3 regions of the Bifidobacterium sp. MSK.17.10 genome follow, and region 3 is predicted to be linked to each of the others. Evidence: riboswitches for the same ligand, from Rfam matches in the RefSeq annotation. Region 3 holds a riboswitch; each other region holds the start of a gene.

Region 1 (3,273 bases), on a different contig from region 3:
AGGAGACCGCGCACCGTCTTGGCAAAGGCCTTATCACTTTCTCCCCGCTCGCCCAGGGACTGTTGACCAACCGGTATCTGAACGGCGTTCCGGCGGACAGCAGAATCGCACATGACGGACGATTCCTGCAGCAGAGCGCGTTGACGCCGGAACGGCTTCAGCAGATTCGCGACCTGAACGATCTGGCCGCCGAGCGTGGACAGACGCTCGCCGAAATGTCACTGGCTTGGCTGCTGCACGACGGCATGGTGGCTTCGGTGCTGGTCGGAGCGTCCCGTCCACAGCAGCTGATCGACAATATCGGTGCGCTTAGGAACACTTCGTTCAGCGACGAGGAGCTCCGCCGCATCGACGGGATCTCGCTGTAGACGGGCCGCCCTCGCGCGGCAGCCGCGCACGAGGAAATCGGGCTCCGGACGGAACCGCAACAAATGAGCCTGGCGTGTACGACATCGATCGTACGCGCCAGGCTCATGGCTTATGCGGTCGTGGATCGCAGGCTCACTCCTGCGGGTAGGAGTCGTCGAAGAAGCGGCGCTCCAGATGCACGATGGTGCGGAACACTTCGGCTTCCGGACCATCGATGGAGCAGTATTCGTTGACCAGGGAGATGAGGTCGCCGACCCACTTGCGGAAGTGCGCGCCTTCATGCAGGTCGACCCAGCCCTTGTGCACCGGCACCTGCTGGATGACGTCGGCATCGACGGTGCGCTTGGCCCATGCGAGGTACAGCCATTCCATGCAGCAGATCGCGGTGATCAGTTCCGGCCAGCTCTTGTCGGACAGGCTGTCGAGGTATGCGCCGTACTCCTTGTTGGCCGGGGTCGGTTCGGTCGCGTCGTATTCCTCCTGGCCGACGTGATAGGCCTCGAGGAAGTGCTCGAAGTAGGTGGCCTCGTTGTCGGCGAACCACTGCGATTGCGCCGCGAGCATGTCCTTGGTCTCCTGACGTGGAGCGAGTTTGATGAGACGTGCCATCATGCCGTTGTTATAGAACTTGAAGTCCTGAATCAGATACGCCTTGAGGATGGATTCCGGCAAGGTGTCGTCAAGCAGCTCGCTGACGAAACGCGAGTTGATGGCGTCGTACCAGTCCTCGGTGTTGAGCATGTACATGAGGTCGGCGACGGAGCCGGCTTCCGCGCCCAGCCAAGCGTAGTCTCCGCTGGCGGGTTTCGTTGCTTCTGGAACGTGGTTGGTCATGATTTTCTCTTTTCTTGGATACGCCGGCGGACGGCCGGCATGTTTTCTATGTTTGTTGTTGGATTGTGAGTTGCGTGGTTCAGGCCACGACGTCGGCCTTGCCGGATTCGAAGCGGTCGAGCACGCCGGTTTTGGCGAGCGCCTTTTGTACGAACCACATGAGCGCTCCGCCGAATACGGCTCCGGAGATGACGCAGCAGACGGTGAACACGACGCCTTGCAGTGTCGACCAGCCGGCGGTGACGACCCATTCGTACAGGCCATTGGATAGGCCGGTCAACGCGCCGGCCAGGGTCACGGTGAGCAGGTTCCACTTGCGGTATACGAAGACCGCGAAGCCGATTTCGGCGCCGAGTCCTTGGGCCATGCCGATCAGCAGTGCGTGCGCCACGCCGAATGGATTGCCCAGCAGCGTTTCGATGACCGCGGCGATGGTTTCGCCGAAGAAGGCCGCGCCGGGCTTGCGGATGATGATGGCCACGAGCGGGCCGGCGAACAGCCACATGAAATGGAAGAGTCCGCCCAGTCCCGGGGTGAGGCTGTCGAACAGGGCGGTCGGGACGGCGTAGATGAAGTCCCAGGCCCAGAAGATCACGCCGGATGCGACGGCAACGATCGCGGCCACGACGATGTCGACCACACGCCATTTGACGTTGGGTTTGCGAACTGCGGAAGACTGGTTTTCTTCAGTCATAAAGGTATGTGCCTTTCTCTTATGCAAAGGCACGGGAAGTAGAGAGACGTCCGTGCGCCGGCATTATCCGGTATACGTTCATACGGTTGAAGCGGTCGCTTCCTCTCAGCCATAATGGCCCCCGTGTCCGCAAGCGATATTACATGGTTCGGCGCGTTTCCAGGCTGGTATTCCACATGTCGGCCAAAAGTCTCGTGAAATGGAAAAATGGGTTCCGTGTTTTTCCGAAAGTCCTGAGCCTTCGGAAAAACACGGAACCCATCGATATGCGGGAAAGCCGCTGTCGGGATTGTATTTGTCCACTGTTGCTTTGATGTGGACGTTCTGTCCTTCGCGCACGAAGGCGGGAATGCCGACCGAACCGTCGTGGAAATCGCTCCAGACGATTCCTTCGAATCTGAAACTAAGGGAATCATAATTCAATTGACATGCCACGAATACCGTCTGCGTCGGATCAGAGTCCATGCCTGTTGCGGCGTCCATCGTTCTCGGCTATGCGGGCGTCGGCGAGGCAAGCATCGAACTTATCCTCAAGACGGTCGAAGAGATTCTGATAGCTGTTGATACTCATAAACATGTAGGATGTCCTGTTCCGTTTGATGATGACGGGCGCACGGTCGCTTTGGGCAGCACCGCGGCGGTGCGTCCGTTGCTGAGCTCGCTGAGTGAACTACGTACCAACTCCATCTCCCTGATGGTATTTGACGGGCCACGACAGGACACCGGGCAGGTACGCGCTTCCGTGGATGCCATGTTCCAAAGTGATGGCGACTGACTTGCCGTGGCCGGACATGTTTCCGCGGATCAGTTTCCGAATGCACGCCTTGCCGCGGAACATGCCGAACATGTCCTCGCAGGAAGCGTATACCGGTCGCTCAATCGCCATTCATGCAAACCGGCGATTCCGCCTAAAGCACCATGCGCAAGCGGAATACATCAGGCTTCCCTTTTCGCCTTTCCCAGCCTCCTTGACAGTCTGGTAGCAGGCCGTTCCACGGCAAGATAGAACGCCTCCGCCACCAGAAGGCACAATGCAAACAAAACCATCGGGCGCAATAGACCCTGTACGGGAATGTACGGCACAATCCAGTCGCGGACGGGAAGATGGGTCAGATACAGGCTGAATGAAATGCGCCCCAGCCAACGGACAGGTGGCGTGGAAAGCAGGTCGGATACCACGTTGCAGGTAAGTGCGAACACCACCAATATCAGGCATCCGCACACGGCCAAAGGTTGGGCGACAATACCAGGCAGCAAACCGAAACCGCTTTGGCAAACCAAGACGATGCCACACAGGGCGAGCGGTACGGCAACGACGTCGCGCATCGTCTCGCGCCCGTTGTCCGTAAGCCGTTTCGCCAACGCGACGCCAAGCG
Region 2 (3,273 bases), on a different contig from region 3:
GTTATGGGTGTATTCGAACCGATACGTGTTATGATAACTCGCAACATGCCCAAAATCGCGCGCGACATGCACAAATGGTGAGAACGATTGCACAAATTGTAATACTTAACCGAGTAAATATTTCATCGCCTGTTTTGCAAACGATTCGTTCCACGTCGGTAGAGGCTCCGACGTGGGACGAATCGTCAATCGCGTGATCGCCGCGCGTTGGGAAACGCGTGGGCCACGGTGTTACTTCAGCGGCGGCATCGGCTGCCATTCCGGATCATGCAGCAGCTTGCGCGAATCCCACCATCCTTTGGCGATCTGAACGATGCCAGTCTTGAAATGCTCGCGGTCCACCATCGTCAGTCGAATCACTTCCTTGACCGCGGTCAGCACCGTACCCAGGCCGAACAATAGCGGACGGTAATCGCCGTACGTCATGAAGTATCGGGCCATGTAGCCGCGGTTGCGCATGATGTGGTAGCGGTTCATGTCGGAAGTGGAGTTGAGCTGGCGCACGCCGGCGATGTCCCAATTGCCGATCTCGCGCGTACGGCGCAGCACCACGTCGGGCACGACGATCGGATTGGTGACCTTGCTGGCACGATAGCCGTACATCGTGTCGTCCCAATAGATGAAGAAACGCGGGTCGGGCAGACCGATCTTCTCGACGATGTTGCGGCGGAACAGGCCGCCTTCGAAGCACAACGTGTCCATCACGCGATAGCCAGCCGGGCCGAACGCAGCCGGTGCGATCGGGTTCGGAATGCCGAGCGGGACGATGAAATCGTACTGCCAGTAGAACGGACCGCCATCATAGTCGTAGCGGCTTCCCTGAATCACGTCGTGCCGATCGGTCCACTTGGCCAAGCGCTCGATGCCTTCCGGCATGACGGCGACGTCGTCGTCCATGACCCAGAACCATTCGGCACCCAGCTCGTACGCCTTCTTCACGCCTGCGGAGAAACCGCCCGCGCCTCCGAGGTTGTCGGTCTGCGGCGCGTAGACCACGCGGTTCTCGTTGCCGGACAGGTCGGCCACGGTGGTGCCCCACTGCGCGGTGAGCTTGGCGCTGAATTCTTCGACCATGCCATGGGTCTTGTCACTGTGCTCGTTGTCCACGACGATGATGCGCCACGGGGCGACGGTAAGCTTCTCGATGGATTCGAACAGGGTGGCGAGCAGCTGCTGGCGCTTGTAGGTCACCACGACGATAGCCAGCTTTTCGATGGTCTTCTTCGCAACTTGCTTTTCAGTCATACGTTCCATTCTTGCACCGGCCCTCAACCACACATCGGCCATGTTCGATATGGAGCCGAGCACGGGCATAATCCCGCGACAAATATGGACAGAACCTTGCACGGCACGAACTTGTTTGCCATAATGAACCGCGTATGCAGGGGAATCCGTATGACGGATTGAGATGGGCGTGGACGTCCGAACCCTTTGAACCTGATGGTTGACACCAGCGTAGGGAGGCATGGCCATATGGCTGATGTGATTTCCGTAACCAATTCCGATTCCGCGTTCGACGCTTCGAAGGGCGTCACGCGAACCAATCTTCCCCCATTCGCGCAGCGGCTGCGCAAAGCCGCCGACCTCGTATGGGAGGAAGGCTACAGGCAGCCGTTCATCCGCGAACTGGGCGAAGGCACTCTGCCGCGCGAGAAGTTCGCGTTCTATCTGCTGCAGGATTTCCGTTATCTTAACGACTACGCCAGAGTGCATGCTTTGGGACTGGCCAAAACAGACGATCCGGAGATCATGGCGTTCATGCTCAACGTGCAGAACGGCGCGTTGAATGTGGAGTCGACCGTGCACCGCACGTATCTGGCCAGCTACGGCATCACCGACGAGCAGATGAACAACGTGCGCCAGTCGGCGTTCGCCCGCGCGTACACGTCGAACATCCTTTCCATCGCCTATGGCAAGGACATCCTCGACATTCTCGTGGCCGTGCTCCCCTGCGCCTGGGTGTACGCGGATTACGGATATCGTCTTGCCCATGAATTCGCCGACACGCTCGATGTGAACCAGTACAAGAGCTGGGTGGACATGTACAAGACCGACGAGTTCTGGCAGGGTTCGGCTTGGCTGATCGAGCATATCGAGAAACTCGCCGCCGAGGTGAGCGAGGAACGTAAGCAGGAGCTGGTCGATATTTTTGTGACCGGCGTTGAGAACGAGTACATGTTCTGGTCCAGCGCGTACGACATGCAGTACACGTGGAAGCCCGAATGGGATCAGGAGAGCTGATTCTCCGGCACGCTCTCTTCCGATTGTTTATTTCCATATGAAGCGGCCCGCCTTCCGATTGGTTTCGGAGGGCGGGCCGCTTCTCATATAACGTTCGGATCGCTATTCGCGCACGAGACGAATGTGCTCCACGTCGTCACGCTGGGAACGACGGTAGAGCACGAAACGGTTGCCGATGACCTGCACGAGTTCCGCGCCAAGCTGTTCGGCGAGACCTTCGCCGGCCTCCTTGGCGGTCAGACCGGAACCGTCGAGCACGGAGCATTTGACGAGCTCGCGCTTCTCGATGGTCTCGTCCGCCTGTTTGACGGCGTTTTCGCTCAGATCGTTCTTGCCGACCTGGATGAGCGGATTGAGTTTGGTGGCCAGGCCGCGCAGCTGCTTGACCTGCTTTTTGGTAAGTGCCATATGTGTTCCATTCCTATCTACAAATACCCGCTCAAGCCTAGCGTGAGGACGGTATTTGCCCATCCGCCCGCAACGCACCGGTCATAACAGCACGCCCGGCACGACCAGTGCGACGAGATAGACGAGCACCACGATCGCCACGGCCACGTCCATGCCGGTGACGCGCATGACACGCCAATGCGTGCGCGTCGCACCTTCCTCATAGCAGCGCGCGTCCAAGGCGAGGCTCAGGTTGTCGGCGTGGCGGATGGCTGCGGCGAAGACCGGCACGACGACCGCCACCATCGCTTTGATGCGTACTACGAACGAACCTGTTTCGACGCTGCCACCGCGCGCCGACTGCGCGTCGATAATCGCTTTCGTTTCCATGCCAAGCGTCGGCAGGAAACGCAGGGCGAGGCTCATCACCAATGCCGTCTCCTGCGTGTGCAGGCCGAATCTGGCGAACGGTGACAGCAATGATTCGAACGCGTCGGTCATGGCGGTCGGTGTGGTGGAGGCAAGGAACATCGCTCCGATGACGATGACCACGGCGAACCGACATGCGTAGAGTATGGCGATGCGGATGCCGTCATCGGTGATGGGAATCGGCCCGAGGCTCGCCACCGTGGTGCCGGTGCGCAC
Region 3 (3,273 bases):
TATTCCCAGGGCGATTTTGCAGCGAGCAAGCTACAGAAGGCACGAAAAAGGCCGCGGCCCGAATCGCGATTATTGTGCGGAATCGGGCGCGGCCAATCGTACGTATTGCGCGGAATTCAGCCGCGACGGGCGTCGACGGAGGCGTTCAGCATCGCCAGCTCATCCTGCGTGAGCGTCAGTTCGGTGGCGGCGAAGGAATCGTTGATCTCCTGAGGATTGCGGGCGCTGGGGATGGTGAACAACCGCTCGTAGCGGCTCAGTTCCCAGGCGAGCACCACGCGCTGGTAGGAGCAGCCGTGGTTGCCGGCGACCGTGCGGAACGGGTCGTACGCGCGCTGGTCGAACGCGTCGAGGAAGCCACCGAGGGGGCTCCAGCACACGAACGCGAGTCCAAGTTCCGCGCAGTGCTCCATCGTATGCTCAGGGTCGGGGTGCGAGGGCGAGAACTGGTTCTGCACGGCGATCAGCTTGTCGCCAAGCATCTCACGGGCAGTGTCGATCTGCGCGTTGTCAACACGGGAGATGCCCGCGTACTGAATCACGCCTTCGTCAAGCAATTGCTTGAGCGCGCCGACCTGATCCTCATAAGCCACTTCCGGGTCCGGGCCATGCGAATACAACAGGTCGAGCGTATCGACGCCCAAGTGCAGCGCGGATTCCTTGGCGTCACGAATCATGGTTTCGGGGCGCGAATCCGCCATCCACCCGTATTGACTGCCCGCCGCCTGCAAATGCTGGCGTTCCCCGCCAGGCCGACGACTGCAGCCCTCGGAATCCCGCCCCTGAGTGTCCGATTCTGGCGAATCGGACACAGGAGCAACAAAAGCGGGAACCTCCATGGTGCGTCGATAGCCGGTTTTCGTGGCGACCAGCACTTCATCGCGAGGGCCGTCCCAGCTGGCGAGCGCGTCGCGCACCATTTTTTCGCCGTAGCCCAGGTCTTCGGCGGTGCCGGTGCCGGGTTGGCTTGGCAGGTAATACGACCAGGCGGTGTCCAGATATCGCACGCCCGCGTCCAAGCCGGCGTGAATCGTACGGATCGCAGTATCGCGGTCCGGACGCCCCTCAATCGCCAAAGCCATCGTGCCCATGCCGAGCCGTGGAATCGCAAATCCCGCCAATTCGCCCATGTTTCGTGCGGTCGTCATAACCGTCTCCCTTCCGTCGCCACATCCGTCGCTACAAAATCCGCCACCCATTCTCGCACAAAACAGCGCGGAGCGGGTTGTCGGGCGGGTGCGGGAAGATGAGGGCACAACCGAACGGGAGCCGGAAGGCTGAGAGGGAGCTCGACGAGCTTCGACCGAGGACTTGATGCGGGTAATGCCGCCGTAAGGAGACGGGTTGTTCGCGCCGCGAGGCGCATCTCATTTCCGTTCGCGATAACCGAATATCGCGTGATTAGGGTCACGGAGGGGCGCACCACCTCATAGGGTACGGTTCCTTCGGCGACCCTTTTTTCGTACCAACCGTGAATGTCCGATTCACCGGAAGCAGACGCTCGGAAGCCCACAAAGCAGTTCTGAACGTCCGTTTCGGCGGGAACGGCACTCGTGGGGCCTGACATACAGAAGGGAACCGAAATGATCATCAACGGCAAAGAAGAGGACGTCGCCACGCCGATCACCGTGGCCGAACTAGTGGAGCAGCGCGGTCTGCGCGCCGACCGCGTGGCCGTGGAGCTCAACGGTGAAATCGTGCCTCGCACCCAGCGTGCGCAGACGCAGCTCAAGGGCACCGACACGTTGGAAATCGTCACGTTCGTGCAGGGCGGCTGAGCACAGCAGCGAAACAAACCATACGAACGGAAACGAGAATACGAGAACAACCATGACTTTTGAACCATCCGCATCGCAGGCGCAGATCGACGCCCGCCAGCACGCTTTCGACAACCAGCCCGACCCGGCCACGCTGGTCAGCCGCGAGGAGATCCGCGCGGCCCTGCTCGACCGCCACACCGCCGCCACGCAGGACAAGCTCGACGCGGCGCACGTGGCCATCTGCGGCTGCGGCGGCCTCGGCTCCACCATCGCGGTGGCGCTGACCCGCATCGGCGTCGGCCACCTGCACTTGATCGACTTCGACCGCGTGGATATGACGAACCTGAATCGCCAGCAGTATTTCCTGAAGGACCTCGGCCAGTACAAGACGGAGGCGCTGCGCAGCAATCTGCGCCAAATCAACCCGTTCATCGAGATCACCATCGACACCGTCAAGGTGACCGACGAGAACGTGCCGACGCTGTTCGAAAACGAGGACATCATCTGCGAGGCGTTCGACGTGCCGGAAAACAAGACGATGCTCGTCAACGCGGTGCTGGAGAATCTGCCGGGCAAGAAGCTCGTCAGCGCGTCCGGCATGGCCGGCTTCCGCAGCTCCAACCTGGTGAGCACGCGTCGCGTTTCGAAGAACTTCTACTTCTGTGGCGATGGCGAGACGGCTCCGGTACCGGGTGCCGGCCTGATGGCGCCGCGCGTGGGCGTGGTCGCCTGCCACGAAGCGAACATGATCACGCGACTGATCCTCGGCGAGGAAGACGCCTGACGCACTGCTACGTTACTCCACTGCCGTAATCGAAATTTTTATTGCGATTACAAACGCACGTTGCACACAACACAACAGCGATGCAACGGCAACACAACAGCAGCACAGCAATCGCAACAACAGCAACACCAAACACCCCAACGAAAGGAACCGACGATGAGCACCGAAAACACCATCACCACCGCAGCCGCCGATGTTGCGGCCGCACCGAACGCCACGCTTGACGAGCTGGTCGGCACCACCACGAACACGGCGATTCTGCCAGAGCCGGACGCGCACGCGTACGACGAGATCGCCACAGGAGACGCCGATCCGTTGATTCTCGGCGGGCACAAGTTCACGAGCCGTTTCATCCTCGGTTCCGGTCGTTACGACCTGAACCTCATCAAGGCGACCATCGAGAACGCGGGCACGCAGATCGTCACCATGGCGCTGCGCCGCTGCCGCACCACCGAAAACAACCTGCTCGACTACATTCCGAAGGGCATCACCATGCTGCCGAACACGTCGGGCGCGCGCAACGCCGAGGAGGCGGTGCGCATCGCACGTCTGGCCCGCGAAGTGTGCCAGACGGACTTCGTGAAGGTGGAAATCGAGCACGAGGCGAAGTATCTACTGCCAGACAACGAGGAGACCATCAAGGCCACGGAAAAGCTGGCCAAGGAGGGCTTTGTGGTCATGCCGTACATGTTCCCGGACCCGATCGCAGCGAAGCGTCTTGAGGACGCG

The links. A riboswitch is a leader RNA that binds a small molecule or an ion and turns the genes downstream of it on or off. The one in region 3 is predicted to bind thiamine pyrophosphate.
Region 1: another riboswitch for thiamine pyrophosphate. It lies ahead of KSX58_RS04200 (ECF transporter S component); the one in region 3 lies ahead of thiS (sulfur carrier protein ThiS).
Region 2: another riboswitch for thiamine pyrophosphate. It lies ahead of tenA (thiaminase II); the one in region 3 lies ahead of thiS (sulfur carrier protein ThiS).

What each region holds. Positions count from the first base shown of each region.
Region 1 is NZ_JAHOJD010000004.1:50,924-54,196, reverse strand. Features, by position in the region: gene KSX58_RS04210 (aldo/keto reductase) at 1-368, shown strand, start outside; gene KSX58_RS04205 (TenA family protein) at 502-1,203, opposite strand; gene KSX58_RS04200 (ECF transporter S component) at 1,283-1,897, opposite strand; TPP riboswitch at 1,929-2,032, opposite strand; gene KSX58_RS10590 (DUF4839 domain-containing protein) at 2,003-2,362, opposite strand; gene KSX58_RS04190 (hypothetical protein) at 2,361-2,672, shown strand; gene KSX58_RS04185 (acyltransferase) at 2,834-3,273, opposite strand, start outside.
Region 2 is NZ_JAHOJD010000009.1:53,556-56,828, reverse strand. Features, by position in the region: gene KSX58_RS08525 (glycosyltransferase family 2 protein) at 232-1,245, opposite strand; TPP riboswitch at 1,374-1,480, shown strand; gene tenA (thiaminase II) at 1,474-2,241, shown strand; gene KSX58_RS08515 (YhbY family RNA-binding protein) at 2,344-2,649, opposite strand; gene KSX58_RS08510 (energy-coupling factor transporter ATPase) at 2,731-3,273, opposite strand, start outside.
Region 3 is NZ_JAHOJD010000003.1:147,307-150,579, reverse strand. Features, by position in the region: gene KSX58_RS03390 (aldo/keto reductase) at 117-1,148, opposite strand; TPP riboswitch at 1,253-1,356, shown strand; gene thiS (sulfur carrier protein ThiS) at 1,584-1,778, shown strand; gene thiF (sulfur carrier protein ThiS adenylyltransferase ThiF) at 1,831-2,544, shown strand; gene KSX58_RS03375 (thiazole synthase) at 2,701-3,273, shown strand, end outside.